Regions from separate parts of the Priestia sp. YIM B13491 genome, predicted to be linked through region 3. Evidence: riboswitches for the same ligand, from Rfam matches in the RefSeq annotation. Region 3 holds a riboswitch; each other region holds the start of a gene.
What was found. Region 3 has a riboswitch for S-adenosylmethionine ahead of ACFX4E_RS18520 (phosphoadenylyl-sulfate reductase). Riboswitches for the same ligand answer to the same signal wherever they lie in the genome.
Positions count from the first base shown of each region.

Region 1 (7,459 bases), on a different contig from region 3:
GCCCCAATATCTACTCCTCGCGTTGGTTCAGCAGCAAGTAGAAAAGAAGTGTTTTGGCCAAGCTCTCTGGCAACAATCAATTTTTGCAGATTTCCCCCTGACAGCTCTCCTGCTTTTTGCTTAGATGAAGTGGCTTTAATCGAAAATTCGTTTATCCATTCATTCACACTAGAACTGAATATCTTTCTTTTTAACCAGCCCATTTTTGAAAATGAAGGTTTATACTGATAGCCCATCAGTGCATTTTCTTCAATCGTATCGTCTTTGGAGGCTCCCCACATATAGCGGTCTTCTGGAATATGAGCGATGCCTGCTTCTCTTCTTTCACGCACAGATCGCCCTGTAAGGTGCTCATCACCAAGTTTGATACTGCCACTATCTGTTTCTACTAATCCAGCAATGGCTTGAAGCAGCTCTGATTGTCCATTTCCCGACACGCCTGCAATACCGACAATTTCGCCCGCAGAAACGTGAAGAGACACATTTTGCAATACGTTTTTTTGTCCTTTTCCTTTTAGAAAGAGATTTTGTACGTTTAAATGAGAGGTACCTTTTGATGGCATTCTTGCAGGACGCTCTTTTAATTCTCGCCCTACCATCAGCCTGGCTAGGTGGTGAGCATTGGTATCTTCTTTACTTGTGACGCCGGCTACTTTACCATTTCGAAGAACCGTAATGCGGTCCGCTACTTCCATCACTTCTTGCAGCTTATGTGTAATAATAACGATACTTTTACCTTGAGAAGCTAAAAAACGGATTGTTTTTAATAGTTCCTTCACTTCATGAGGAGTAAGAACGGCGGTAGGCTCGTCTAAAATAATGTTTTCTGCTCCTTGATACAGCACTTTTAAAATTTCAATTTTTTGCTGTTCTCCAATCGAGCAATGCTTTACTTTTTTATGAACATCTACTGAAATTTGATACGTTTCGGTTAATTGCTGTACATCTGCTTTCGCCTGCCTTCTATTAAAAAAGAGGCCTTTCTTTGGCTCATGCCCCAAGACAATGTTTTCAGCCACTGTAAAATGAGGAAAAACCATAAAATGCTGATGCACCATGCCTATTCCGTTTTTAATGGCATCTGCAGGAGATGAAAACGAGACGGTTTTCCCATGTAGCTGAATACTTCCTGAACTCGGCTTTTCCATTCCGTAAAGCATCCTCATTAACGTCGTTTTCCCAGCGCCATTTTCTCCAACCAGCGCGTGAACCTCGCCTTTTTTCAGCGTAAATGACACGTTATCATTCGCTAAAAACGAACCGTATTTTTTCGTCAAATTCGTTAACTGCAGCAGCTCACTCATTCCATTCATTGCTCCTTTCCACTTTAGGATTTTTTCAAAAATAAGAAAGAGAAGCCAGCCTTACTCGACTTCTCTTTTCAACTCACTTGGCTAACGGATCTTTTACCACGGTTTTTCCATCAATAATCGAATCTTTAATTTCTTTTAATTGATCAATTACATCTTGCCCTACAAAGTCATTAAGAGGTGTCTTGCTGTCTTGAGTCACATACGTTAACCCAACACCTTTTTCTTTTAAGCCGTATGTCACTACGCCCGATTTAAATTTGTCATTTGCGAGTGCTTCTACCGTTTCATAAGCAGCCGCATCAGATCCTTTTAACTGCGATAAAACGATATGCTCAGGATCTACTTCCGTACGGTCAATATCTTGGCCAGCCGTATAAAAACCCTTTTCTTTTGCTGCTTCAAATACACCCAAGTCGCCTACCGCTGAAGCTCCGGCGATAAAGTCAGCTCCTTTTGAAGCCTGTAAAATAGCAAGTTCTTTTGCTTTAGCTGGATCAGAGAAGCTTCCAACGTAGTTTACTAGAAACTCGGCTTTGGGGTTTGTTGATTGTAATCCTTCTTTAAAGCTTACCGTCCATTTTTTTAATAATGGAATATCATCTGCTGCAACCATTCCTACTTTATTCGTTTTTGTAACCAATCCTGCTGCTGCTCCTAATAAATATGAAGCTTCTTGTTCACGGAATACAACGCTTCTTACATTTGGTAAATCGACCACTGTATCAATAATCGCAAATTGACGCTGCGGGTTTTCTTGAGCTACTTTTTTCAACGCATCTTCGGATTCAAAAGAAGATGTAATAATCAAATCATAATTTTCTGCTACGGCAGCACGCAAATTACTTTCAATGGCTGCTTGGTCCGTGGATTCAATTGTCTTTATATCAATGTTATACTTCTTTCCAGCGCGTTTTGCTCCATCATCCATTTGTTGAAAAAACGGGTTAACTCCAATCTTTTCAGGTAAAACAAGAGCAATTCGCTTCTTTCCTTTCTCTTCACTTCCACTGCTTTTTGTGCTTTTTGACTGACAGCCAGTTACGAGTAGTACAAGCGCAACGGCTAAAATAAGAAACTTCTTCATTTAACTTACTCCCCCTATAATATAAAAAAAGCTCTTCCTTTATATAAAGGAAGAGCTCGTTAACCAAACGTCTCTTCCTCATCTTCAAGAACATACTGTTCTTAAGGATTTGGCACCATTCTGTCATAGACAGCGGTTGCCGGGTTTCACAGGGCCAGTCCCTCCACCTCTCTTGATAAGGAAAACAATAGCTATTTGTTTTATGTAATATAGTCAATATTAATAGTTTTTTAACAATTGTCAATATTATTTTTCTTTTTTTACGCAAAAAAACTTTAAAAACAGATAGGATTATACGGTTTTAGTCTACTAAAATACAGATCAACCTTCTAAATTAATCATCGTATGCCTCCTAGCAAAGCGCTTACGGTAAGTCTGCTAGTCTTCTAGAAGGATCATGTGTAGCAGAGCACTTTTATTACATCTCTTTTGTTAATCCACTATCGATTGAAAACACTTTACCAAGAATGTTAGACTTTTCCTGAGCGATATTTTTTAAGAGGTGTTAACGTTGAAATTGATAAAAGAATTATCTGGAGTAGCTATTGGACTCATTATCGCTTTGGCGGTTTCAAAAATCTTTTTTGATAACCCAACCAATGTTGGAATCGTAGTTATTTTTATTACTAGTATGGTCGTAACAGGTATAGCAAGAGCGAAACTAAGATAAGATAACCTAACTAAAAAACACCCCCTTTTATTCGCAAGGTGGTGTTTTCTTTTAATGATTTTAGTATGTAGTTATTCTCAGTGAATGCTTTTACCCTTCTCCATCAATCATCGTATACTTCCTAGCAAAGCGCTTGTAGTAAATTTGCTCATCCTCTTGTCCATCGTTAAAAACAAGTCGGTTATGATTAATGTCTTTTTCTTTTAACACATAGCCTTTTTCATTCATCAGTTGAATATATTCATCTAAATGCCCTTTTTTAACCATATAGTGAAGAGCATCATCTGAATCCGTAGTCTTTGCTACATCTTGACTTCCCACTTCTAACTTGAATACAGCTGTTGCTGTTTGAATGGGACGATAATCTCCAAACACTCTTTCCCAATTTAATAGCAGCAGCGCGCCGGAAATTATTATACATCCTCCAGCCGCTACGGTTAGTACAAATCGTTTTGACACTACTTTCTCTCCTTTACATTCTTTTTCTTCTATTTAATACAACGGATTGCCCTAAACTTGTTTTTACGCCAAGTCCTAGATACACGGCAGCACCTAAAGCAATTGAAATACAAGATGTACTAATTGCAAGTGAAGATGCAGACAGCTTATTTTCTAAAAAATAGTGAGAAGTATAATTGCCGATAATCACAGCGGCTGACATCACACTTACTAATAAAACAGGTGTCAACGCAGCTTGTCCCAGTGATTGAACTCGGTAAGAAATGGATTTTTCAATTAAATAAAAGTTATATATAACCGATACACCATACCCTCCGTAAGTCGCGACAACCGGTCCAATTTCTTTTAAGCTTGAAACCAACAGTACGTTTAATACTAGCTTCACAACAATTCCTAAGCCCAAGCCTAAAATTAGCTTCTTTTGCTGATTAATTCCTTGGAGAATTGCGGCTGTTACTGTAAAAAGAGCAAATAAAACGGCAGCAGGCGCGTACCATTGTAAAACAACTCCACCGATTTCAGGACTGTTTTTTGCTCCAAAAATCATCATATATACCGGCTTGCCTAATAAACAAAGCCCCACAGCAGCAGGAAGAGTAAAAAATAACAGCAGTTGCAGCGTTTTTGTAATCTTTCCTTTTACTTCTCGTAAATTTCCCTGCACAAAAGAAGATGTAATGCCGGGAATCAGCGACATGCTGAAGGCGGTGGCTAGCGATACCGGCACCATCACTAAAATCTGAGCTAATCCAATGACAGAGTTGATTATTTCGGCTTTAGCTTGTCCATACCCTATTGATTGAAAAAGGATGTTAATCGTAAACGTATCAATATTTTGATAGATTGGAATCGCTAAACCAACTAAGACAAATGGAACAGCGTACGTCACAAGCTCTTTGAACATTGAAGAGAACGAAATGAATTTATTATTCTTTCCGCTGTTTACTTCCTTCATAATCAGCCGCTTGCGTTTTAGATAAGTCGCACCGAGAATTCCTATACCCCCTACGCCTCCAACAAACGCTCCAAACGTACCGATTCCAACAGCTTTTGTCATCGTGCTATGAAAAAGGTGAATAACAGCGTATGCTCCTGCTAAAATAAACAGCACGCGCACTATTTGTTCAATAATTGTACTTAGCGCGGATGGTCCCATGGACTGGTTACCTTGAAAGTAGCCTCGTAATAGACTCATAGGCGGGATAATAATTAAAGCAAAGCTCACCATTCGAATCACGTATACTACGTCTTTTTGACTATTTCCTGAGGAATCTTTTCCGTTAATCACTAGCTCAGAAAGCCACGGCGCCATCGTATAGAGGACTAAGAAGCCTATGATGCCCGTTATCGTCATTAATAGAAGTCCTGCTTTTAATAGATCTTGTCCAGCACGGTAGTTTCCAAGACCGTTATATTTTGATATATACTTTGAAACAGCAAGCGGAAGACCCATCGTCGACAAGCTTAGCATCAAGGTGTATGGACCGTATGCATACTTATAAAGCGCGTATCCTGACGTTCCCACCAAGGCCGTAAACGGAATAATATAAATAAAACCTAAAATTTTTGTTAGCAAAGAAGACGCTGTTAACAAAAGCGTACCTCTCATCAAATTTTTTTCCATACATCAAAACCCCAGAAATAAATATTGTATTTTTAACAAATACTTGATTTATTGTATCATACTTACAATTATTATCTAGTTTTTTATAAAACATTAGAACCCTCTCTATATTACGTTTTTTACCTAATAAAGGAATATAAACCAATCTTTTAACCTATGATAAATGAAGCGTTTTTTGCTTTTTACTTTACCTGACGTTTACATTCTAAAAGACGTGTTAAATTATATATATATATCAGTTACCAACTAAACTAAGACTCCTTGACCATTCTGGCCTACCTGCTCTTTTAGGTAGACTGAGGTTGCTAAATCGTTATATATAGGAGGAAAAAATCATGAAAATGAAACAACGACTATCAAAAGCAGCGGCGGCTGCAACGATTACAGGAATTGCTGCGTTTGGATTTGCTCCTGTCGCTCAGCTTGATACACCAGCACATGCAGCTACATCTCAAGAAACAAGCAGTCAAAGTCAAACAGCTGTAAAAAACATTAATGAAATTTACAACGCCGCAGTAAAAGGTGAAGTGCCACGCTTAACGGCAGACTTCAAAATTGGCAAAACACTGCGTCAAGACGTTCGCGATCAGTTCGGTCCCCCGCCTGAAGGTTCATCAAACAACTTTGACTACTATCACTCGGAAATGGGTCACCCTGGATACGCATTTGGCTATGATCAAAATAACGTCATCAACGAAATCCGCTATTTTGGTACAAATGTAGAGCGTCAAACAAATCTAGGCTCCATCACCCAAGCTAACTTAAAGAAAGAATTAGGTCAGCCGAACTTTACAGGCAAAGTAAAAGGTGATGGTACTACTCAAACGAAGTACACCTATCACGCCGGCGCCTATGATCTTGAATTCATTTTTGATGATAGCAAAACGTTAAATCACGTTAATTTAGTTAAAAAACCTTAAGTAATAGAAAAAGTAGCAGGCTGTCTGCTACTTTTTTTCATGAAATAAAACCAATGCTGAATCCGCTACGTGTTCATACCCAATCTCCATATAAATCTTGTTAGACGTAGGATTTGTCATATCTGTGTATAAACTTGTTGTTTGAAATCCTTCGTCTAGCATAAGCTGAGAAAGCGTGGATACACAGCTTGAGGCATAGCCTTTTTTACGTTCTTCAAGAGGTGTGTACACATAGTTAATCGTAATGTTATGGGCCGTTGGACGCGTAGCATTGGCAATCGACACATACTTGCCATTCACTTCCCATAGGAATAACCTTCCTGCTTTAATAAAAGCTTCTCCTGTTTTGGCAGCTTGTTCTTTTGATACAGGCTCTCCAATGACGCCCATAAACTCCCAAATCCATTCTGTCACGAGCGGAAGATGCTCCAACCTTGCTTTTACCAGCACTCCGTCAGCATCCGCTGCTTTTTTTACTTTGTCTAACCGATAAATGCGCTGATCCATTTTCAAAGAAGCTTCTTGATTTTTTAAATCTGCTAGCTTTTGAGAAAGATATAAAACCATTTGTCTTTCTCCAACTAAGCCCGGTATGTCGATTTCTTGTAGCAGCTCTGCCGCTTCGCTTAGTTCACCCTCCGTTAGCTTCTGTATGTGAGACAGGATGATTTGCTTAGGATGTGTTTGCAGCAACACAAGCGCAGCACGGCTGTCTTTTAAAATAACACCCATAAAATTTGGTTTGCTGTTTTCCTGCAAGCTGTGTAAAATGCCGAGCGCTAAGTTATGAAGAACTTCATTCTTTGATAAAAGCGGCTCTACTTGGTTTTTAAATTCCTGCACTTCTCTATATCTATGTAACTGGATCATTTTCTTTCTACCTCCGCAAATGCTCTTACCGGAAACGTTCCAACTCCTTTTATTTTAGGAGGCACGGCGTAAAATAAAAAGGACTCCTCCTTTAGTTGATCTAAGTGACATAAGTGTTCAGCAATTACAACGTCCGCTCCTAACAGCAGCGTATGAGCTGGTCTTGCTTTTCCTTTTGTATCGTCAATATTCATCGAATCAATTCCGACAAGAGCGGGCTGTTGAGACACTAAATAAGCTGCCGCGCTTTCTGTTAAGTATGGATGATTTTCTAAATAATCGTCTGTATTCCAGTAGTGATCCCATCCCGTATGAATTAATACCGCTTTGCCTTTTACATCTACATGTTGAAAATGAGATTCATCAATCGCTTTTAAAGTCGGATCAACTGAAACGACTATTCCTTCTAACCCGGCTGTTTTATCAATAGCCGTTTGAGCTAAATCCGCTCCGTCTTTGTATCTGTGAAACGGCACGTCAATATACGTACCGGTATTCGTGACCATTTCAATTTTACCG
Region 1 is NZ_JBHZOR010000001.1:1,076,389-1,083,847, reverse strand. Features, by position in the region: gene ACFX4E_RS05600 (ABC transporter ATP-binding protein) at 1-1,304, opposite strand, end outside; gene ACFX4E_RS05595 (BMP family lipoprotein) at 1,387-2,397, opposite strand; SAM riboswitch class I at 2,473-2,579, opposite strand; gene ACFX4E_RS05590 (hypothetical protein) at 2,909-3,067, shown strand; gene ACFX4E_RS05585 (hypothetical protein) at 3,158-3,526, opposite strand; gene ACFX4E_RS05580 (putative polysaccharide biosynthesis protein) at 3,540-5,150, opposite strand; gene ACFX4E_RS05575 (YjgB family protein) at 5,486-6,070, shown strand; gene ACFX4E_RS05570 (GNAT family N-acetyltransferase) at 6,098-6,940, opposite strand; gene ACFX4E_RS05565 (cyclase family protein) at 6,937-7,459, opposite strand, start outside.
Region 1: linked by a shared signal. The riboswitch ahead of ACFX4E_RS05595 (BMP family lipoprotein) and the one ahead of ACFX4E_RS18520 (phosphoadenylyl-sulfate reductase) in region 3 are both predicted to bind S-adenosylmethionine.

Region 2 (7,459 bases), on a different contig from region 3:
GTAGGAATGCTTGGAATAGGATGGTATGCCTACACAAAAACAACTCAAGACGTATCGGGTTACATGCTAGGCGGACGCGGACTAGGTCCGGCTGTTACTGCGCTTTCAGCAGGTGCTTCAGATATGAGTGGATGGATGTTAATGGGTCTTCCAGGATCCATGTATGTGACAGGTCTTTCAAGTTTATGGCTTGCAGTAGGTTTATCTATTGGTGCGTATTTAAATTATTTAATCCTCGCTCCGCGTCTTCGCACTTATACGGAAGTAGCGAATGACTCAATTACAATTCCGGACTTTTTTGAAAATCGCTTTGGGGACCATGCCAAGGTTCTTCGAACAGTATCAGCGATTGTTATCTTTATTTTCTTCACTCTTTATACTTCAGCTGGTATGGTATCAGGCGGAAGATTGTTCGAATCGGCGTTTGGTGTGAATTATCAAATTGGCTTATTTGTAACAGCATCTGTTGTTATTGCCTACACCCTTTTCGGTGGATTTTTAGCCGTTAGTTTAACAGATTTTGTTCAAGGTGTTATTATGTTTCTTGCCTTAGTTTTAGTACCTATTGTAGCTTTCACCAATGTTGGAGGCGTTAACACAACAATAGATATTGTGCAGGACATTAATCCAGCATATCTTGACATTTTTAAAGGTACGACCGTTTTAGGTATTATATCTTTCTTAGCCTGGGGACTTGGCTATTTCGGACAGCCTCATATTATCGTTCGCTTTATGGCTATCTCTTCTGTTAAGGAGTTAAAACCCGCACGTCGTATTGGAATGAGCTGGATGATTATTTCTATTATTGGTGCTATGCTGACAGGACTTGTTGGGATTGCATATGTAGAAAAAACAGGTATGAAACTAGCAGATCCTGAAACTATTTTTATTAAATTTGCGGATATACTCTTCAATCCGTTAATTACTGGATTCTTATATGCAGCTTTACTAGCGGCAATTATGAGTACCATTTCTTCTCAGCTGCTTGTAACGGCAAGCTCTGTTACAGAAGACTTTTATAAAACATTTTTCCGACGCAAGGCCTCTGACAAAGAGCTTGTGACGGTTGGAAGAGCTGCGGTTTTAGGTGTTGCAATTATTGGCATTTTGCTTTCTTTAAAACCTAGTGACACGATTTTAGGGCTGGTTGGATACGCTTGGGCTGGATTTGGTTCAGCTTTTGGTCCTGCTATTTTACTAAGTCTTTACTGGAAGCGTATGACTCGATGGGGAGCCCTTGCAGGGATGATTGTAGGTGCTGCTACAGTATTAATTTGGGTAAATACTCCATTGAAGGATGCCCTTTACGAAATGATTCCTGGGTTCTTTTTAAGCTTATTAGCTGTTATTATTGTAAGTTTACTAACAAAGAAACCGTCAAACGATGTTCAAAATCAATTCATTGAAATGAAAGAAATCTTAATTAAAGAATCGAAATAAACAAAAAGAAGCTGAAGAAAAGTATGTTAGTTGAAGGAAGATCCGAACGAATTTGATTCTTGATGAAGAATCAAATTCGTTCGGATTTTTTTATTGGTATGGTGAATGTAGATTTCATGTATGTAGGTGCTTCTAGCGGTTGATTTAGTTATGTCTCAATCTCTTTTTGTTTTTAATCTCCTTTTCTTATCATATATATACTAAAGATCGATAAAGGAGGTTTTTGGTATGCAACATTCTTATTTCCCTTATGAACCTACACAGCAACTGCGCGTAGATACACAAAATAGAGAAATTAAAGTAATTGGTGAAGGAAGTGTTTCAGCAGTTCCAAATGAAATTTCCATGACGATTGGAACCCGCACGGAAAACCGAGACGTTCAAGAAGCCTTAAAAGAAAATTCAGCTGTTTCAAATACTTTGCTGCAAGAAATAAAAAAACTTGGAATCAATGACCAGCAAATTGAAACAGCTTCGTTCACCATAAATCCTAAATATGATTACAGCGATGGAAAATCGACTCTTACAGGATACGAAGTACAGCACTTATTTAGAGTAAGAGTACAAGATGTAAAACAAGCTGGCGATGTCTATAACGCTACTTTTTCAAGCGGAGCCAACGTAGCGCAAGATCTTCAATTCCACGTTACAAATGATGATAAATATGAACAAGAAGCGATAAGCAAAGCTTTGCTTAACGCTAAAGAAAAGGCCTTTACCATTGCCAACACGCTGCAGCTCCCTATTAACCAAATTCCTATTTTAATCGAAGAAGGACCTGTCTATCAGTCATCTGGCTCCTCGCCTAAGTTATTAGCAGCCTCTCCCCCTATTCAAGCTCAGTCCTTGATTGTATCTGCTTCTGTAAAAGTTACGTACACGTATTAATACTTGTGGTAAACTATAGATTATTATAATGAAGAAACTAATCTAAAGGAGCTCTTTGCACAATGACTTCTGAACATTTACTAGCAGCTTATCAAACCCTATGGTTGAACCGTTCGTTCGCTTCTAAACAAGCCATGACAAGTGAAGATCAGCTTCACGAAACCATTATGAAAGATTTAAAAGATGAAATGACTCATCCACGCGTCCGGCAAACACCGTATGTAAAATATCACCTTGGCATAAAAAGAATTCTAAACAGCAGTCTTTCCTCTGATGAAAAAGTTGCGCTTGCGTCCCTATACACAAACCTTTTAGATAGCTGTATATAACGATAAAAAAGGACTTCCTTGATGGAAGTCCTTTTCTTTATTTAATTAACGCTTTTTCTTCTAAGCTTTGAAAAACCGCCTTAAAGTCTTGCTTTAAATCTTCGAATTCCTCTAACCCTACTGAAAGACGAAGAAGTGAATCAGTAATTCCTTTTTCTTCACGCACTTCTTTTGGGATACTTGCATGAGACATTGTTGCAGGATGCGTTAAAATGGATTCAACTGCACCTAGACTAACGCCAATTGAAGCCAATTTTACTCCTTGTAAAATATGTCGTGCTACCTTTTCATCCTGTACTTGGAAAGAAATCATAGCTCCGTATCCATTTGCTTGTTCTGAAATCAGTTTGTGGTCTGGATGACTTTTTAAGCCTGGATAATATACATGGCTTACTAGAGATTGTTCTTCAAGCCACTTTGCAAACTGCAGCGCTGTTTTTAACTGCTGATCTAAACGAACTTTTAATGTCTTAATTCCTCGAAGCAGTAAAAAACAATCCTGCGGTCCCAAGATAGCACCAAAAGCATTTTGTACAAACTTTACTTCTTCTGCTAGCTTTTCATCGCTTACTACAACTAAACCGCCAATGACGTCACTGTGACCGCTGATATATTTTGTAGCACTATGAATCACAATGTTTACACCAAGGTCAATCGGCTGCTGTAGATAAGGTGTTAAAAACGTGTTATCCACAATTGTAAGGAGATTGCGCTCCTTCGCCAAACTTGCTACTGCTTTAATATCCGTTACCTGTAAAAATGGATTTGAAGGGCTTTCGATATAAATAGCCTTCGTATCCTTTGTGATAGCTTCTTCAACTTTCTCAACCTTCGTTGTATCAACAAAAGTTGTTTTGATACCAAACTTTGAAAATAATCGTGTTAATACACGATATGTCCCGCCGTACGTATCATGTGAAACTAAAATTTCATCCCCCGATTCAAAAATAGATAACACCGATGAGATAGCAGCCATACCTGATGAAAAAGCAAAACCAGCGTATCCATTTTCTAGCTGAGCAATGGTGTTTTCTAAAGCCTCACGAGTTGGATTTCCTGAACGAGAATAGTCATAGCGGCCGTTGTTCGTCTCATCTTCTTGGTTAAATGTAGATACCTGATAAATAGGTACGTTAACCGCTCCAAAATGACCGTCAATTCCTGTATTTGCATGAATTAAGTTCGTACCAAATCTATGTTTATTATTGTTGGTATGCATCAAATGCCTCCTTCAAATCTTTAATTAAATCATCTGCGTGCTCAATTCCAACTGATAATCGCAGTAAACAGTTTGTTACTCCGACACGATTTCGAATTTCTTCCGGAATATCAGCATGTGTTTGACGAGCTGGGAATGTCATTAAACTTTCCACGCCTCCTAAGCTTTCTGCAAATGTAATAACTTTGACATTTTCTAAAAGTACTGACACGATGTCAGGGTGTGAGACAGCAAAAGAAATCATGCCTCCAAATCCAGTTGCTTGTTTCTTCATGATTTCATAGCCTGGATGTGTTTCAAGACCAGGGTAATACACTTTTTCCACGAGATCATGAGCAGTAAGCCAATTTGCAATTTTCAGTGCGTTTTCATTATGCTTTTCCATACGAAGCGCTAGCGTTTTAACACCGCGTAATAACAGCCAGCTATCCTGTGGACCTAAGATTGCCCCAGCTGCATTTTGATAAAAACGAATTTTCTCTCCTAAGCTTCTACATCGAGCCACTACAAGACCAGCAACTACATCATTATGACCCCCAATGTATTTGCTTGCACTATGTATCACAATATCTGCTCCAAGCTCTAAAGGACGCTGATAATAAGGGGACATGAAGGTATTGTCAACGATAGTAAGCAAATCATGCTGTTTAGCTAACGAAATTGCTTCTGGCAAATCAGTCACGTGCATCATTGGATTCGTAGGTGTTTCAATAAATAAAGCTTTTGTGTTGGGACGAAGCGCATCTTTTACTTGCTCGAGATGGGCTGTGTTGACGTACGAAACAGTAATTCCTTGCTCTGAAAAAATTTCATTTAGTACTCGGTACGTTCCTCCGTATAAATCCTCTGATACAATTAAATGATCTCCGTTTTTAAATAGTGCTAAAACTGCCATTACACCTGCCATTCCTGAAGCGAATGCTACTCCTACTTCTCCTTTTTCCAAAGCAGCAATTGCTTCTTCCAATGCTGTACGAGTAGGGTTTGCCGTACGTGCATAGTCAAATCCTGTACTTTGCCCTAAAGCAGGATGAGCAAATGTTGATGCTTGGTAAATGGGTGTTGTAATAGAACCTGTTGAAGGATCACGACCTACTCCTGAACGAACTAATAAAGTTTCAATTTTCATCTATTTCTCTCCTTAACTCAAAATAAAAAACACTCTTCACAGATGGAAGAGTGTTCGTTTATACACGATTTCTCTCATCTGTTAGAACAATACTGATGTTCCACAGGAATTAGCACCGTTCAAATGAATGTTTCATTTGATGGTTGCCGGGCATCGCAGGGCCAGTCCCTCCGCCACTCTTGATAAGAGTTCTATATAATTGTTGGTGGTTAACGTTTGTTGTTAATAACTTTAATAAAGATTTTCTTTATTGTCAACATAATTTTCTAAAAAATTTAAATCATCTCATTTGTTTATTCAATATACCTGTCCTGATAAGCACATAAAAAAAAAGAGACGAAAGCGAGGTCTCTTTTTCTAAGGCAAATGTACAGATTTTACGTGAGCTAACTTCCAATACATACTTTCTCCATTTGCCGTAATTAGTTCAACAATATTATTAGAAACTTCTTTAAGTACGCCAATTTTTTCTGATTGATCCCCTAAATCTAATACGACCAGTTGATTTTCATATTTTTTAAGCTGCTCTTCAAAGTTTCTGACAAAAGGTGCAGAGGCGGGCCTTACTGGGAGCTCTTTGTCACTTAAAGAATAAGGGGTTAACTCATTGCTGTAAGGAGTGAGCCATTTCAAATGATGCAGAGAAACAAAGACATTTTTATACACTGGAGAATAAAACACAAGATAATCATTCAGCACGCTTGTGATATAGCCATGCAATGATTTCCCTCCTGTTACATAAATTTCAATAAATTTCCCTTTTGCCTGCTGTAAAATATTACGATAAGAAATCCGCTGACTTTCTTCTATTAAATTCTCTTCTATTTCACGTAAAACCGTATAGTCTTCTTCAGATACTTCCCGCAAACCATGCATGTGTAAAAGAGGAATATACAAATAATCATGTCCATTATACAAAACCATAATATCTAATCCAAGATCAATAAGTCTGCCAACAAATGTCGTTTTACCTGAAATATCTAACTCCACAATTTTATTGATATAATGATTCATACTCATACTCATTCTCCTCCTTTTTCCCATATGATAGAAAAGGTGCTTTATAAGCACCTTTTATGTTCCATTTCATCATGCTTTCCAACGATAATTTTTCGTTTTAATAACTTTCTCAGCCGGTGTTGAAGAGCGTGAACCCGTACGGCGTCTTCCGGAGCGATCACCTGTGCGTCCTCCCGAGCGGCGTCCTCGAGAACGATCGTCTGTGCGTCCACCCGTGCGGCGTCCTGTACGTTCTCCCGTACGGCTTCCTGTACGCTCTTCTGTAGACTTTGCAGCTTCAGTCTCTCCATTTTCTTCTGTTTCTTCATTATTTTGATTGTTATCGTTTTGCTTAAAAGCCCCTTTTGCTCCTACACAAATGGTTTTAACGTGTCTTGGCTGTAAGCGTAATACTTGATTATTCTGCACAAGTGTAAATGTACCATTTCGGCTTTGTACTAACACGCCCTCTACAGCTTCAGGTCCTCCATTATTGATTGATACCCATTTATGAGAAAGGTGGGCAAAAAGATCGTTAAAGCTTTTGGATTTCATATATTCTGGTTCTTGGCTCACTACGAGTTCATTTGCAGATTGACTAGCTTGATCTCCATTGTTGTTTTGATATTCACTCACACTCTTAACGTGTTCAGTATTAATATAGATGACACCGTCGTCCTCTGTGAGTAATACTATATAAGCAGATTCAAATGAACCTAAGACATCAAGAAGCTGACCTGCTTTTTTCTCAGGTCCACCTTGGTTAACCTGCACATATTTAGTTTTCATTAATGATAAAGTTGTAGCAAAAGTTTTTCCTCGATATAATTCTAATTCTGCGCTAATTCCAGTAAACGTTTGTGCCGAATTTGACATAGTATCTTCAGTTATACTTTTTACATGCGCTAAGTGATAATATACAAGTGTATATTCTTGTTGATTATTATTTTGGTTGTTTTGATTGTTTTGGTTGTTATTTTCACCATCATTGTTATTATTGTTATTGTTGCTTTCCACTGCTAAGATTAAATAATCTGATTGCACGTCAACCAAATAACCTGTTTTAGATTCAGGTCCTCCACGATAAACGGTCACCACTCTTCCTTTTAGGGGTTTGAAGTGAGAAGAATAGCCTTTATCAGGCATTTGTATATTTCGGCTGCGTTTTTGGCTTGATTTTTGGCGCGGGTTTTGATTTTGCCCTTGTTCTTGGCCATAGTAATAGTTACTCATTGTTTTTCCTCCTTATTAGTTATCCTTATTGGTCATTCATACTGTATATATACGTATCATGTACAGCTATTGATTTCCTGCATTTGCCTATTATTAGCAAAATCCACTGTTGCCTATAAAGTGCCTATAAATCTATCTCTTTTTAAAGAGTCAAAAGGTTATTTTCAATATACGCTGTTCGTTCTTTTATAAAAGACAGCATAAATTCGGGTTCTTTATAAA
Region 2 is NZ_JBHZOR010000002.1:107,606-115,064, forward strand. Features, by position in the region: gene putP (sodium/proline symporter PutP) at 1-1,440, shown strand, start outside; gene ACFX4E_RS06735 (SIMPL domain-containing protein) at 1,669-2,328, shown strand; gene ACFX4E_RS06740 (hypothetical protein) at 2,391-2,657, shown strand; gene ACFX4E_RS06745 (trans-sulfuration enzyme family protein) at 2,695-3,876, opposite strand; gene ACFX4E_RS06750 (trans-sulfuration enzyme family protein) at 3,860-5,005, opposite strand; SAM riboswitch class I at 5,077-5,194, opposite strand; gene ACFX4E_RS06755 (hypothetical protein) at 5,363-6,025, opposite strand; gene ACFX4E_RS06760 (spore coat protein) at 6,095-7,150, opposite strand; gene ACFX4E_RS06765 (CotH kinase family protein) at 7,380-7,459, opposite strand, start outside.
Region 2: linked by a shared signal. The riboswitch ahead of ACFX4E_RS06750 (trans-sulfuration enzyme family protein) and the one ahead of ACFX4E_RS18520 (phosphoadenylyl-sulfate reductase) in region 3 are both predicted to bind S-adenosylmethionine.

Region 3 (7,459 bases):
ATTTTTTCACAAAAATATGTTCGTACATGACTTGACTAATCAACTCATTTGTTTTAATCATTTCATTCACTCCCAAATTTTGTGCATTTTGAATATGCTTTTTTGTTAACAGTTCAACGATGCTGTAAATAGAAGGGTTCAATCCTTGCAGAGCGACTAACGTAACAATAGTATTCATGTCTGCATATTCTTCTGTCTTATGCTGATCGGCAGTAATCAGCACTTTTTTTGCGTACCGAGCGTTGGCAAGTTCTAATACTTCATAATGAGAAGGACTTCCTTTAATAAAATGAACGCGATCACAAATCATGGGATTTTTAGTCAGAGAGTCGTCGATAAGAACAATGTCTTCTTTATGAAATGCGTCGCGATAAGACTCTAACACGAGTTTGGCGCGCTCATTCCACCCAACAACGATGAAGTGATCTTTTCCATAAAATTTTAAATTTCCTTCCAAATAAGCGCTCTCAGCGGAAACAGCAATTTTAGAAAGCGTAACAAAATAAGTGGTAATAAATCCCGTTCCGATCAGGACTAAAATAATTGCAGCTAACCTTCCAATCGTAGTGGTCGGAGCAAAATCACCGTACCCTATAGTAGAGATTGTAATAATAACCCACCAAATTCCTTCAAATACATTCCCAAACGTTTGCGGCTCTAGGAAATGTATAAGCATGCCAAAAAGTAGAACAAGGCAGCCGATAATAAAAAGAAGCCGCACTAAAATAGAACGACGGAAAAGTCGAAATAATAGCCATTCCATCATAAAAAAACCTCCAGTGATTAGTCATAGCCACAGTATGACCATTTTTCACTGAAGGTATAAGATATCTTTATCTTTTTACTTCGTAATATTCAATCCATTCTTTGTCTGGACCGTAGAAAAATAAGTATCTTGCTCCATTTGGCAAAGTTACAATGTTTTCTTCCACAAATGAAACACCTGCTGATTTTAAACGCTCAAACTCCTCTTCAATTCCGTCTACCGCCAGCGCAAAATGATGAACTTTACCTTCGTTAGGTAAGCTTGAGTTATACCCTTGAATTAACTCTACGATTACATTGCCTTCTAAACCTAGAAAAGCTAGCTTCAAAGACGGATCGGTATGTGGTAGTGTTTCGATGAGCTCTAATCCCACTTTTTGCGTATAGAACTCAATAGATTCTTCTATATCCTTTACTTGAACGCCTACATGTTCAAATTTTAAAATTGTCATATGCATCACCCGTATCTATAGTATGTAAAAACTATGAAATATATTAAAGAGAAAGGATATAGAAGTCAAGATGGGGCTGCTTATCAGGGAAGGGCTCTTAAATCATATTTTTGCTGGAGTGAATAGGGTAGAGGCTTCCATCAAGAGCAAACGAAATTTTGCCTGTTTCTTCAGATACAACTAAAATTAATGCATCCGATTTTTCCGACATTCCAATGGCTGCACGGTGACGTGTTCCCAATTTTTTGGTCGTTGAAATAATAGACGAGAGAGGTAAAACATTAGCAGCTGAGATAAGCTGATTATTTCTAATTAGGACGGCTCCGTCATGTAAGGGTGTCCCTGGGTAGAACAGTGTCTCAACTAGCGTAGCGCTGACAGGAGCTTGAATAGGCATTCCCTTTTGAATAAGAGGGTCTACATTTTGTTCCCGTTCAATGACAATTAAAGCGCCGTGACGTTTCTCAGAAAGGTTATGAATAGCTAAGGACAGAGCAGCATATTCAAATGTATAAGGCGATAGATAATGACGCAAGTAATAAGAGGCGGCCGTAGCTTGAACATCTTGAAATAACCTTCTCATCTCCTCAAAATCACATAGGATACAATGATCACTCGTATCTAAATGTTTAATTAAATTAGAGGCTTCAGTTGAAATTTGCTGTAAATATGTTCGCACATTATTTTTAATTGTATCGTCTAATTGAAAGGAATGTCTCTCCATCTTATATAGCTCCTATCTGTCAGTCAGTGTTATCTGTAATGTGTGCTAATGTGGGTGAATTATCCGTAAAGCTTATAAATCCCTTATTAATTTTATAGAGAGGTGTTGTGTTTTATTTAGGAAGAGAATATAAAAAGTTGAGGAAAAAGAAAGCGTTTTACAAACTGATATGTTCACATTTGGTTTAAATTTACATATGTTGTTTTAAATAAAAGTATAGATATTTCTGTGAATTTAAAGTATAGTTTTCTTATCGGATATATGATTTTTAATGTTGACAAATATTCTAAATATGCTAAAATTTTTAAAAAATGCTTATCAAGAGTGGTGGAGGGATCTGGCCCGCTGAACCCCGGCAACCTGCTTAGCAAGGTGCTAATTCCAGCAAAGTGTGTATCATTTTGAAAGATAAGGTAAAAATTTATTGCCTACCCAGTCTTTCAATATGGAAGACTTTTTATTTTGATATAGCGCAAGCGATAATTTAAGGAGGGACATCAATGACTGTAACCCCCGACTTAAAACGAATCTTTGAGCACGTCGAAGAAAAGTAAGAATTAAATAGTTTCGCTGACTAGACACACTAGAGGCGGTTTTATCCAATTCTAGTGGGTAAAACCGTCTTTTTTTATTGGATAACGCGGATAACTAAGAATTGGAGTGAAGAAAATGGCAGACTTATATACGTACGAAAACTGGAGTGATACATTTCCAGAGTTCGACAGTGAAGATGAAACAAAAGGAGCCCTTTCAGCATTGCAGTGGGCGTATGATACCTACGGAGATTCAATTATTTACGCATCAAGCTTTGGTATTGAAGGGATCGTGTTAATTGATTTAATTTCAAAAGTGAAAAAAGATGCTGAAATTGTCTTTTTAGATACGGGCGTTCATTTTAAAGAAACATATGAAGTGATTGATGCAATTAAAGAACGCTTTCCTGATTTGCGTATTCATATAAAAAAACCAGATTTAACTCTTGCAGAACAAGCTGAGAAACATGGAGATGAGCTTTGGAAGAGTCAGCCTAACCTATGCTGTCAAATTCGAAAAATCATCCCGTTAAGGGAATCTCTTGCTCCTTATGATGCGTGGATTTCTGGTTTGAGACGCGAGCAGTCTGAATCTCGTGCCAACACGAATTATTTTAATAAAGATGAGAAATTCAAGAAAGTTAAAGTCTGCCCGTTGATTCATTGGTCTTGGAAAGAAGTTTGGCGCTATGTGTATAAGCATGATTTACCATATAACAAACTTCATGATCAAGGCTACCCAAGCATCGGCTGTGAGCCTTGTACCGCACCTGCCTACAATGTAGACGATTTACGTTCAGGAAGATGGGCAGGTACACAAAAAGTTGAATGCGGATTACACGAATCTTAAATACGAAAGAGCTGAATAAATGATGCTTTTATATGTTGCCTTTATCATTGCGCTTTTTTTTGCAATGAATATCGGGGCAAGCGGTGCAGCAGCAGCTATGGGCGTTTCATACGGCTCCGGTGCGATTAAAAAGCGAAGAGTAGCCTTGTTCATCTGTGCTGTAGGTATTGTGCTCGGAGCCATTATCGGAGGCGGCGAGGTGGTAAAAACCATCAGTTCAGGTATCATACCTGAAAAATTGCTGTCAGTAGAATTAGTTATTATCATTCTGGCTGCTGCAACGCTGTCACTCTTTTTCGCAAATTTAATTGGTATCCCTCTATCAACAAGTGAAGTAACGGTTGGTTCAGTTGTTGGAGTAGGAGTAGCTTATCAATCTCTGTATGTGGAAAAACTTTTAGTTGTCATGTCTTTTTGGATTATTGTTCCGCTGGTTTCATTTGTCATTGCTTTTCTGATTGGAAAAGTGATAAAACGCAGAGCGCATAAAAAAGAAGCAGAGGGAAAGTGGAAAAGAGTTTTAACGATTTTAGTTATAGCCACGGGATTTTTTGAAGCCTTCTCAGCTGGAATGAATAACGTGGCAAATGCTGTCGGTCCTCTAGTAGGAGCTGGATTAATGGATGCCACAACGGGTGTCATAGCAGGAGGACTGGCTGTGGCGCTCGGAGCTCTTTTACTAGGCGGCCGAGTTATTGAAACAAACGGGAAAAAAATTACTCGCTATTCTGTAGGAGAAGGGTGCATTATCTCGGGTACTGGTGCTTCTCTTGTTACAGCAGCTTCACTTTTTGGTTTGCCAGTACCGCTTACACAGGTCACTACGTCTTCTATTATTGGAATAGGAGCAGCGAAAACGGGATTCACGAAAGAACAGCGTGAAGTGGTCATTCAAATGTTAAAGGTTTGGGTGGTATCCCCCGTATTTTCACTCGTAATCTCATATGTTCTTGTGAAATTAGTACTTGAAAGCGACTTATATTCATTTGTGGTGCTAGCTAGCGGCTGCATTGCCACAGCAGGTGTTCTAAGCTTAGCTAGAGCGACTAGAAGAAAAAGAGCAAACTTGCAGTCGGAAAAAGAAAAAATGACTGCGTGATTCAAGTGCTTTTTATTATATTGTGTTAATTATTTAAGGAGGATTTTACAAAATGACAACAATTCAAGCACACGGTGGAGAATTAATTAATTTATATCAACCAACATATGACTACACTTCACTAACAAAAGAAATCGAAGTAGATAACATGGCTCTAAGTGATTTAGAACTAATTGGAATTGGTGCTTACAGCCCAATTACAGGATTTTTAGGAGAAAAAGATTATCAATCAGTTGTTGAAAATATGCGTTTAGCAGATGGAACAGTATGGAGTATTCCTATCACTCTTCCTGTAACAGAAGAGCAAGCTAAAGAATTAAACATTGGCGACAAAGTAAAGCTTGTTCAAAACGGCGTAACGTATGGTGTTTTAGAAGTCTCTGAAGTATATACGCCTAATAAAGAAAAAGAAGCGGAAAATGTGTACCGCACAGCAGAACTTGCTCATCCTGGCGTGAAAAAAATGATGGAACGCCCAAATGTATACGTAGCAGGTCCAATCGTACTTGTAGAACGTACACCTAAAACGCGTTTTGAAAAGTATTACCTAGATCCAACTGAAACAAGAGCAGCATTTGAAGAACGCGGTTGGAAAACGGTTGTTGGATTCCAAACTCGTAACCCTGTTCACCGTGCGCACGAATATATTCAAAAAACGGCATTAGAAATTGTAGACGGCCTGTTCTTAAATCCTCTTGTAGGAGAAACAAAGTCAGATGATATCCCAGCAGATATCCGTATGGAAAGTTATGAAGTACTTTTAGAGAACTATTATCCTAGCGATCGTGTAGCTTTAGCAGTTTTCCCTGCTGCGATGCGTTATGCTGGACCTAGAGAAGCGATTTTTCATGCAATGGTTCGAAAAAACTTTGGATGCACGCATTTCATTGTAGGCCGTGATCACGCTGGTGTTGGTGACTACTACGGAACATATGATGCACAGAAAATCTTCAGTAACTTTACAGCAGATGAATTAGGAATTACACCTTTATTCTTTGAACACAGCTTCTACTGCAAGAAGTGTGAATCGATGGCATCAACGAAAACATGCCCTCACAGCAAGGAAGATCATATGATTCTATCTGGAACAAAGGTACGTGAAATGCTTCGTAACGGAGAAGTGCCACCAAGCACATTCAGCCGTAAAGAAGTAATTGAAGTGTTAATTAAAGGATTAGCAAAACAAAAAGTATCTTCAAAATAAGGAGCGGTTGAAGTGAGCAAATCAACAAACATTACGTGGCATGATGCTGGAATTACAAAAGAGGAAAGACGCGAGCAAAATAATCATCACAGTTTTGTATTATGGTTTACAGGTCTTTCGGGTTCAGGTAAATCTACCGTAGCAAACGCAGTGGCAAAGGCGCTTTTTGATAAAAATATTCGCAACTATGTATTAGATGGTGACAATGTTCGTTTCGGCTTAAATAAGAATCTAGGGTTTTCTGCTGAAGATCGTACAGAAAATATTCGCCGTATCGGTGAGGTTTCTAAGCTATTTGTAGACAGCGGTCAAGTGGTACTAACAGCATTTATCTCTCCATTCCAAGAGGACCGCGCTCAAGTGCGTGAGATCTTAGAGGGAAATGAATTTTTGGAAGTATACGTGGAGTGTCCGTTAGAAGAGTGTGAAAAAAGAGATCCAAAAGGGCTTTACAAAAAAGCAAGAAGCGGAGAAATCCGTGATTTTACAGGAATTGATTCTCCGTATGAGTCGCCGGCTAACCCTGAATTAACAATTAATACAAGCACACAGTCTGTAGAAGAATGTGTACAAACTGTTATTGAATATTTAGCTAACCGAAAATTTATCTAAATGACAGCGGACTTTGTCCGCTGTTCTAATTCAAATTAAAATGTGGGAGCGCTGCGGAGACGTGGAAATGATGGAAGGGTGAAAGGCATTCATGGGGAAAGTATATCTAGTCGGTGCAGGACCGGGGGATCCAGATTTAATTACATTAAAAGGGCTGAAAGCAATTCAGCAAGCAGATGTTATCTTATATGATCGTTTAGTGAATAAGGACCTGCTGGAGTATGCTAAAAGTGATGCAGATATCATTTACTGCGGAAAGCTTCCGAACTATCATACCCTCAAGCAAGAAACAATTAACAACTTTTTAGTGAAATTCGCTAAAAAAGGAAAAATTGTAACGCGCTTAAAAGGCGGAGATCCATTTGTTTTCGGACGCGGAGGGGAAGAAGCAGAAGCTCTCGTGCAGCAGAGCATTTCATTTGAAATTGTTCCAGGAATTACATCAGGCATCGCAGCTGCTGCTTATGCAGGAATCCCTGTCACTCACCGGGAATACAGCGCAAGCTTTGCTTTTGTAGCAGGCCATCGTAAAGATAGCGAGCATGATGCAATCAAATGGGATAGCCTAGCCAAAGGTGTAGATACTCTTGCAATTTACATGGGGGTGCGGAACTTACCGTACATTTGCCAACAGTTAATGAAACACGGAAAAACTTCAGCTACGCCAATTGCATTGATTCACTGGGGAACATGTGCCGACCAGCGCACTGTAACTGGAACTCTTGGTACAATTGTTGATATTGTTAAAGAAGAACAAATTGAAAATCCAAGTATGATTATCGTTGGTGAAGTTGTGAATTTTCATGACCGATTAAATTGGTTTGAGAAGACTGGACAGCATTACTATTCGTTTGCACAAGAAGCTTACTAAAGAGGTTGATTATATGGATGCAGTTTTATATGTTTGCCATGGCAGCCGCGTAAAAGAAGGCGCTGATCAGGCAGTTGCTTTTATTGAAAGATGTAAAGAAAATCTAGATGTACCGATTCAAGAAGTTTGTTTCCTAGAACTAGCTTCCCCCACTATTGAACAAGGATTTGAAGCGTGTATTGAACAAGGTGCTACCCGTATTGCAATTGTGCCCCTTCTGTTATTAAAAGCTGCGCATGCAAAGCAAGATATACCTGAAGAAATACACAAAGTATATGAACGTTATCCCCAGGTAGAAGTGCTGTACGGAGAACCGTTCGGCGTGGACGAACGAATTGTTGATATCTTG
Region 3 is NZ_JBHZOR010000005.1:4,283-11,741, reverse strand. Features, by position in the region: gene ACFX4E_RS18535 (potassium channel family protein) at 1-766, opposite strand, end outside; gene ACFX4E_RS18530 (VOC family protein) at 834-1,217, opposite strand; gene cdaS (sporulation-specific diadenylate cyclase CdaS) at 1,315-1,941, opposite strand; SAM riboswitch class I at 2,254-2,356, shown strand; gene ACFX4E_RS18520 (phosphoadenylyl-sulfate reductase) at 2,611-3,324, shown strand; gene ACFX4E_RS18515 (sulfate permease) at 3,344-4,423, shown strand; gene sat (sulfate adenylyltransferase) at 4,476-5,627, shown strand; gene cysC (adenylyl-sulfate kinase) at 5,640-6,239, shown strand; gene cobA (uroporphyrinogen-III C-methyltransferase) at 6,331-7,110, shown strand; gene ACFX4E_RS18495 (sirohydrochlorin chelatase) at 7,124-7,459, shown strand, end outside.

Region 4 (7,459 bases), on a different contig from region 3:
AAAGCGAGATGATCCTAAAAAACCGATTTTTGTCTTTATTCATCAGCCTATTAACAATACACTGTACGGGAAAAACAGATGGGGGATAGAAGTGAATGAACAGCTTCTTTACAATACGTTAAAATCTTATCCGCAAGTCATTACATTTTCTGGCCATACCCACCATCCGTTGGACGATCCTCGTACTATTTTTCAAAGAGATTTTACATCTCTTGCAACGTCTTCTGTTCGGTATATATGGCCTGGTGCCGGATATTTACAAGGTGAACTTCCTCCTGGCTACCGAGATGTGAGTCAAGGTCTTCTTGTAGAGGTTTATAATCGAAAAGTAGTCGTTAAAAGGCGAGATTTTCACGCAAATAAGTGGACGGGAGAAGCGTGGGAAATTAACATACCTGCAGATGCAAAAAAGTTTCACTACACGAATGAACGAGATTTAGTAAAACCGATTTTTCTCCCAAGCTCTACTATTTCTGTTATACAAGAAAAAGCTTCATCGAATCAGCTGTATATCCAGTTTACGCAAGCGGTGGATAATCTGATGGTTCATTCTTATCGCATTACCGTCAAAAATAAACAAACTGGAGAAGTGGTCAAAACATATAATGCATTTTCTCAATATTACAGCGATCCCGTTCCGGATGTTCTAAGTCTTCCGTTATCAGGTTTACAGCCTCATACTGCGTATCAAATAGAAGTAGCGGCAGTGGATGCGTTTGACAATCAAAGCGACCAAAAATTAATCATTGAAGGCTCTACTAAATAGCTAAAAGAATCCTGGTTTTTATTGATTCTTTTAGCTTTTTTTCATCTGTTTTTAATGTTATTTTCATTAGATTTTTAAGTGGAGTTGCTACACTGAAACTGTATTTAAAGTCATAATATGTAATTTTCATGAAAGTATTAAAATCAAAAGGAGTTTGTATGAAAGGATCTTTTGTACGTTTTTTAGTAGTAGGGCTGGTCAATACAGCAGTAGGTCTTTCCATTATGTATGTGCTGCTTCATATTTTTCATCACTACTGGGCAGCAACGTTTATCGGAAACGCAGCAGGAGCAGTCGTCAGCTACGTGTTAAATCGAATATTTACGTTTAAAAGCGGAGTTCATTTATCTACAAGCATACTGCGTTTTATTTTGGTTATTGGCGTTTGCTACGGCTTGTCTTACTATATTGGACTGCAGTTCTCCAGCTGGTTGTTGCATCAACTTCCTGCTGCTGTGCATCCGTTCAAAAAAGATGTCGGTATATTAATCGGAACAGGTCTGTATACGCTTTTAAATTATACGGGTCAAAAATACTTTGTATTTAATGCAAAAAAAGAAGCAGTCGTTGTACACGATTAGCTTTTAGTAATTATGAAATGGAAATAGGTGTTAACAGATGAAGAAAGAAACAGCTATGAATAAAGAAAAAACATTGCTTATTATCGCTTTCCTTTTACTGCTTGCGTATGTATCCCCTATGTTTTTGCTCGGGGAAAACTCACATATACGCGTGCATGATAATTTAGACTCAAATATTACGTGGTATAAAGTTCTGCATCGAAGCGGAGAGCTGTTTGGCTCCAGTCATGCCGTATTGCCTCAAATCATTAACGGATTGCCGAGGAATACGTTTGGAACAGAATTCAGCGGTATTCAGTGGCTGTATGGTTTGTTTCCTACCATGCTGGCGTACAGCCTCAGCCAAACGATTACGCGTGTATTTGCTTTAATTGGAATGTATTTATTATTAAAAAAGCACTTTATTAAAAGCGAGGATGCTTATGCGATTCGAGTGCTTGTATCACTTGCTTTTGCACTTACGCCTTTTTGGCCTTCGGGCATGCTGAGTACATTAGGACAGCCGCTGGCGCTGTGGGCATTTTTAACCATTCGAAACCGCGAAGGAACGTGGAAGGAATGGCTTACACTTTTACTGCTTCCGTTTTACGCGAGCTTTGTGCTAGGATTTTTCTTCTTTTTAACGGCGATGGGGCTGCTATGGCTAAGAGATGCGGTGAAAAAACGAACGTGGAATATTCCTTTTTTAAACAGTATTGCAGCGATGACCGCTGTATTTCTGCTCATTGAATACCGGCTTGTTGATTCTCTTTTATTTCCCGAGGCCCCGACGAGTCGAAATGAATTTTTAAGCTCTACTCTAAGTTTCGGACATTCCGTTCGCCTTGCTTTTAAGAACTATACGCTTGGGCATACGCATGTAATGACGCTTCATACCTTTGTGATTTTACCGCTTTCTTTTATCGTACTTTGGATCGTTGCTCGGAATCAGAAGGGGAAGCTTGAAAAAACGTTTTTGCAGTTATTTATTCTTAATCTACTACTGTCGATTTGGTATGCGTTTTGGTTTTATAAAGGATGGGAGCCGCTAAAAGAAAAATATCAGCTTTTTAATACATTTAACTTTGCTAGATTTCATTTTTTACGCCCGCTCATTATTTATTTGATGTTTGCCGTTGGCGGCTATGTTTTATGGAAAAGGGGCAAGGCGTGGAAAAAGTTTGTGTGGGTGTGTTTGGTTTTACAGCTGCTTGTGTTGTTTATAGCGAATCCTGAACTTTATTATCGCTACAATCACGAGCCGTCAGTCAAAGAATTTTATGCTGTCCATCAATTCGATGAAATCAGCAGATATATAGGGAAACCTCAATCATCTTATCGGGTAGCAAGCATTGGGCTTCATCCATCAATTGCTCAGTATAACGGCTTTTATACGCTCGATACGTATAACAACTTCTATCCGTTAACGTATAAACATGAGTTTCGCAAAATCATTGCCAAAGAGCTTGATAAAAATAAAAAGTTAGAAAGTTACTATGATCACTGGGGCAACCGCTGCTATGTGTTTGTTAGCGAGCTAGGGAAAAAATATGATTACCGAAAAGACTCAACGAAAAAAATCCGTCATTTGCAGCTTAATATCAGCCAATTTAAAAAAATGGGCGGTCGCTATATCTTTTCAGCTGTGCCAATTGAAAATGCTGAAAGTGACGGTTTGCACTTTTTAAAAGCGTTTAACGATAAACAGTCCGCTTGGAAAGTGTATGTATATGAAGCAAAGTAAGGGGGCAATAACATGAACAGACCTATTTTAACAATTGTTGTTCCATGTTACAACGAAGAAGAAGTATTCACAGAAACATCTTTTCAATTAACTACTGTAATAAAAGAACTGATAAATGAACGTCTTGTATCAAGTGAAAGTACCATTTTATTTGTAGACGATGGAAGCAAAGACAGCACGTGGTCGCTTATTGAAAAAGAAAGCTGCAGCAATTTGTTTGTAAAAGGGTTGAAGCTAGCGCGGAATGTAGGACATCAAAATGCTTTGCTGGCAGGACTAGAAGCAGCCCATAAGCAATCTGACTGCGTCATTTCCATTGACGCAGATTTGCAAGATGATATCAGCGTTATTCGTACTTTTGTAGAGAAATATTGGCTCGGGTATGAAGTCGTATATGGTGTTCGAGACAGCAGAGAAACCGATACATTTTTTAAACGAACCACGGCAGTAGGGTTTTACCGTTTTATGAATAGGCTAGGAATTCAGCTCGTTCAAAATCACGCCGATTTTCGTCTCATGAGCAAACGTGCTCTTGGTGAACTTATGAAATATAAAGAAGGCAACGTCTTTTTACGAGGCCTTGTACCATTAGTAGGATTTCGCTCCACGGAAGTCACATATGACCGCAAAGAACGGACAGCGGGCGAATCAAAATATCCCCTAAAGAAAATGCTTGCTTTTGCATTCGACGGGATTACATCTTTTAGCGTAGCGCCGATACGCTTATTGACGCTGCTTGGAGGAGCTTCTTTTCTCTTTAGTATTGCGTTTGGTATTTATGCGCTGATTCAAAAATATTTAGATCATACGCAAATCGGCTGGACGTCTCTTATTTTATCGATTTGGCTTGTAGGCGGCCTGCAGCTAATGGGAATGGGTCTTGTCGGAGAATATATTGGCAAGATTTTTAACGAAGTGAAACAGCGTCCTAAATATGCGATTGAAAGAGATTTATATACAAAACACTCATTAGCCAAACAAAAAGATTTGCTTATGCATTAATTTAAGAAGCTTCTCCTAAATGGAGAGGCTTTTTTGTTAAAGCGTTTATCATAATTTTTAAGTGAACAGGAAATGCTACTACTAAAATTTCTAAGGAGATCAGAATCTATGAAAAGACTATTTTATACAGTCAGCACTTTTTGTTTTGTTTGGCTTGCTTTTGCAGCCATTCATGTCAGCGCTCTTTCGATTGAGAAGCTTCCAATGAAGAAATCATCTGAACAATGGTCAGTTGAACTCACAAAAGCGAGCATGACGGGAGATAATCAGCTAAAGTGGAAAAATAACGTCTATCATACATATGGATTAACCGTTGAAAACATTGGAAAAGACGTAGAGCGCGTGCAGGTCCAAGCTTTTCGGCACGAAGGAAAAAATAAGGCGAAATACAGCTTGTTTTCTCCTATTGAACGGTCTAACTTAAGCAAAAGCGGTCAGCGTTTTCGCTATGCGAATTTTGCTGTTCCTGGAAAAGCGGCAGGTTTAGACATTATGATTAACTGGACGGACGAACGAGGCAATCATCAAGAACATTTTGAATTTAAATAAAAGTCTTCGCTTAGGCGAAGACTTTTTTTGCAGGAATTTATCCTCGTATGTGGAAAACGAACACGAAAGGAGAGATCGTAATGATTGCAAAAGCTACTGAAGAAGAAATACAAGAAATTCGGAAAAAATCTGCTGATGCGCTGTTTGAAGGAACAATGAAGCAGTTTCATCCGTCAGCAGAACGCGTAAATGAACTAGTTGGTAGTGCCCTTGAAAAAGGCTGTTATTATTTAGTTTCAAGACAAGAAAATAAACTCGCAGGCTGGGTTCTTATCGGCCCATCTGCCGACTTCTTTTCAAAAGAAGAAATTGGCTTTATCTACGAATTATATGTTGTACCGGAATACCGCGGGCAAGGTCTAGCCAAGCCGTTAATGCAAAAAGCAATTGATGAATTGTCTATCAAAGGATACCCTGAAATCAGACTCAGCGTTCATGCTGGGAATTTTGCACAGCATGTGTATCGTGAACTTGGCTTTGTAGATAAACAAATATCAATGAGCTTCCAAGTGGCAAAACGTCCGTAACGTTGATGAATGTCAGCGAGTCCATAAAACATAAGATGTTATACATGCGATGAGGTTCGGTAATGAAAGTAAAAGTAAATAAGTAGCCCAAACGGAACCTTTATCTAGTACTTCAACGGCTCCTCCACCTGTATTGTCTGAAGAGGGGGGATCTTCAAGCGCGTTCATAATCAAAGCCGCCGCTGCTAAAATAATCCCTCCAATGCTTCCGGTTGTTTTGACAATTGCAATATGGAAAGTAGATGAAAAAGCAATAGTAAGAAGCAGCAGCAGGCTTCCCAAAAAAGCAGATAACAGATATCGTTTCATGTGCTCACCATCCTTTATGAAAGCATACCATATTTTACTTCTTTTTTCTTTTTATTGAAAAGCTATTGACGTAACCTACAAAACATATTAGAATAGTCAGAAATAATTTAAAAACGAAATATTCTTATCTAGAGAGGTGGAGGGACTGGCCCTTTGAAGCCTCAGCAACCACAATTATTGAATGGTGCTAATTCCAGCATAGCCTAGCTCTGATAGATAAGGAGAGGAATCTTTTTCTATGATGAAACCCTCTTCTTAGGAAGAAAAATTTCGTGTGGAAAAGGTGATGACATTGAACAATAGACAAACAACGTTAAGCACTGATGATTATTTAGATCTATACTTATTAGCCAAAGAAATAAAAGACGAAACGTGGCAGCAGGAAATTTTAGCTGCGCTAAAAACGCAGCAAAATCGTTCATTTGAAGACAAACAATCCGCCCTCGTTCAAGAGATATGGGAAGATTTTAAACAGTTAAATGAAGATATTTCTTTTACGTATCGCTTGATTCAAGAAGAGCCAACTAACGAACAATTTCAGGCTAAATTAAGCCGCTTGAGAGAACGGCGGATCACGCTGAGCCGTGAGTTATATTTAGCTAAAAAACAGTATGTTGAACACACGCAATAAAAAGATCCGCTTGATAAACAAGCGGTTTTTTTACGTGTAAATGTTAGAAGCGTTATATTTCGGGTAGTAAATAGATAAGACAAAAAAAGGAGGGATAACAGTGGCCCAAGGTGTATTATGTGAAGTGAATGAGTGCATGTATTGGAAATCCGGAAATAAATGCAGTGCAGAGTCCATTTACGTTGTGAGTCCTGAAAGTAGTCACCATGTTTCTGAAACGGAAGAACCTGGCTGTAAAACTTTTGAACCCGCGAGATAAATGCTAGTTTTTATAAAAAAGCATAAAATGAACGATGCGCTGACGGAATTGAGTCGGCGTTTTTCTATTTTTAAAAAAATACTATTACTTAGGTGCAATAATAAATACATAGTAAAAAAGCAGTGTCTACGTCTAATTGTGTGTTTAAACAAAATGATACGATAATTTTTTTGTTTTTCGACAAAAGAAAAGTGAGAGAAAGGTGATAGAATACAAATATACAGCCTAGCTGTCTTTTAGCACAAACTTATATGAAAGCGCTAACAAAAAGGCTGTGTTCATCTCGTTTTGACAGATTGGAAAAAGGGGAGACGTTTATGCAGGGGAAAACTCAGGGGAAAGAATTGAAACGCGGGTTAGAAGAAAGGCATGTGACGCTGATGTCCTTAGGAGCAGCCATAGGGGTAGGGCTGTTTCTTGGATCTGCATCTGCTATTAAATTAGCAGGGCCGGGAATATTATTGGCGTACGGATTTAGCGGAATGATTATGTTTTTTATTATGAGAGCACTTGGGGAAATGGCGATTCAAAAACCTGTTGCAGGTTCATTCAGCAAGTACGCGCGCGACTATTTAGGGCCGCTTGCTGGTTATTTAACAGGTTGGAACTACTGGTTTTTATGGGTTGTAACATGTATGGCTGAAATTACAGCCGTTGGTATTTATATGGGATATTGGTATCCGGATGTACCAAACTGGATTTGGGCGTTATCGGCGCTTGTCATCATGACAACAGTTAACTTCTTAGCTGTTAAGGCATATGGTGAACTGGAATTTTGGTTTGCACTTATTAAAATTTTAGCGATTGTGTTAATGATTGCCGTTGGATTATTAATGATTGTGTTTGGAATCGGCAACGGCGGCGTTGCGACTGGTATTAAAAATTTGTGGGACAACGGCGGACTGTTCCCGAACGGATTCAAAGGTATTTTGCTGTCGCTGCAAATGGTCATGTTTGCGTATTTAGGAATTGAAATGATCGGCGTTACCGCGGGAGAAGTGAAAAATCCGGAAAAATCTCTAGCAAGAGCGATTGATTCTGTCTTTTGGCGTATTCTGATTTTCTACGTCGGTGCGTTATTTGTCATTATGTCGATTTATCCGTGGCAAGAA
Region 4 is NZ_JBHZOR010000001.1:915,697-923,155, forward strand. Features, by position in the region: gene ACFX4E_RS04670 (metallophosphoesterase) at 1-766, shown strand, start outside; gene ACFX4E_RS04675 (GtrA family protein) at 925-1,347, shown strand; gene ACFX4E_RS04680 (DUF6044 family protein) at 1,385-3,070, shown strand; gene ACFX4E_RS04685 (glycosyltransferase family 2 protein) at 3,083-4,072, shown strand; gene ACFX4E_RS04690 (hypothetical protein) at 4,181-4,621, shown strand; gene ACFX4E_RS04695 (GNAT family N-acetyltransferase) at 4,702-5,148, shown strand; gene ACFX4E_RS04700 (hypothetical protein) at 5,161-5,457, opposite strand; SAM riboswitch class I at 5,579-5,680, shown strand; gene ACFX4E_RS04705 (hypothetical protein) at 5,744-6,088, shown strand; gene ACFX4E_RS04710 (DUF1540 domain-containing protein) at 6,189-6,347, shown strand; gene alaP (alanine permease AlaP) at 6,665-7,459, shown strand, end outside.
Region 4: linked by a shared signal. The riboswitch ahead of ACFX4E_RS04705 (hypothetical protein) and the one ahead of ACFX4E_RS18520 (phosphoadenylyl-sulfate reductase) in region 3 are both predicted to bind S-adenosylmethionine.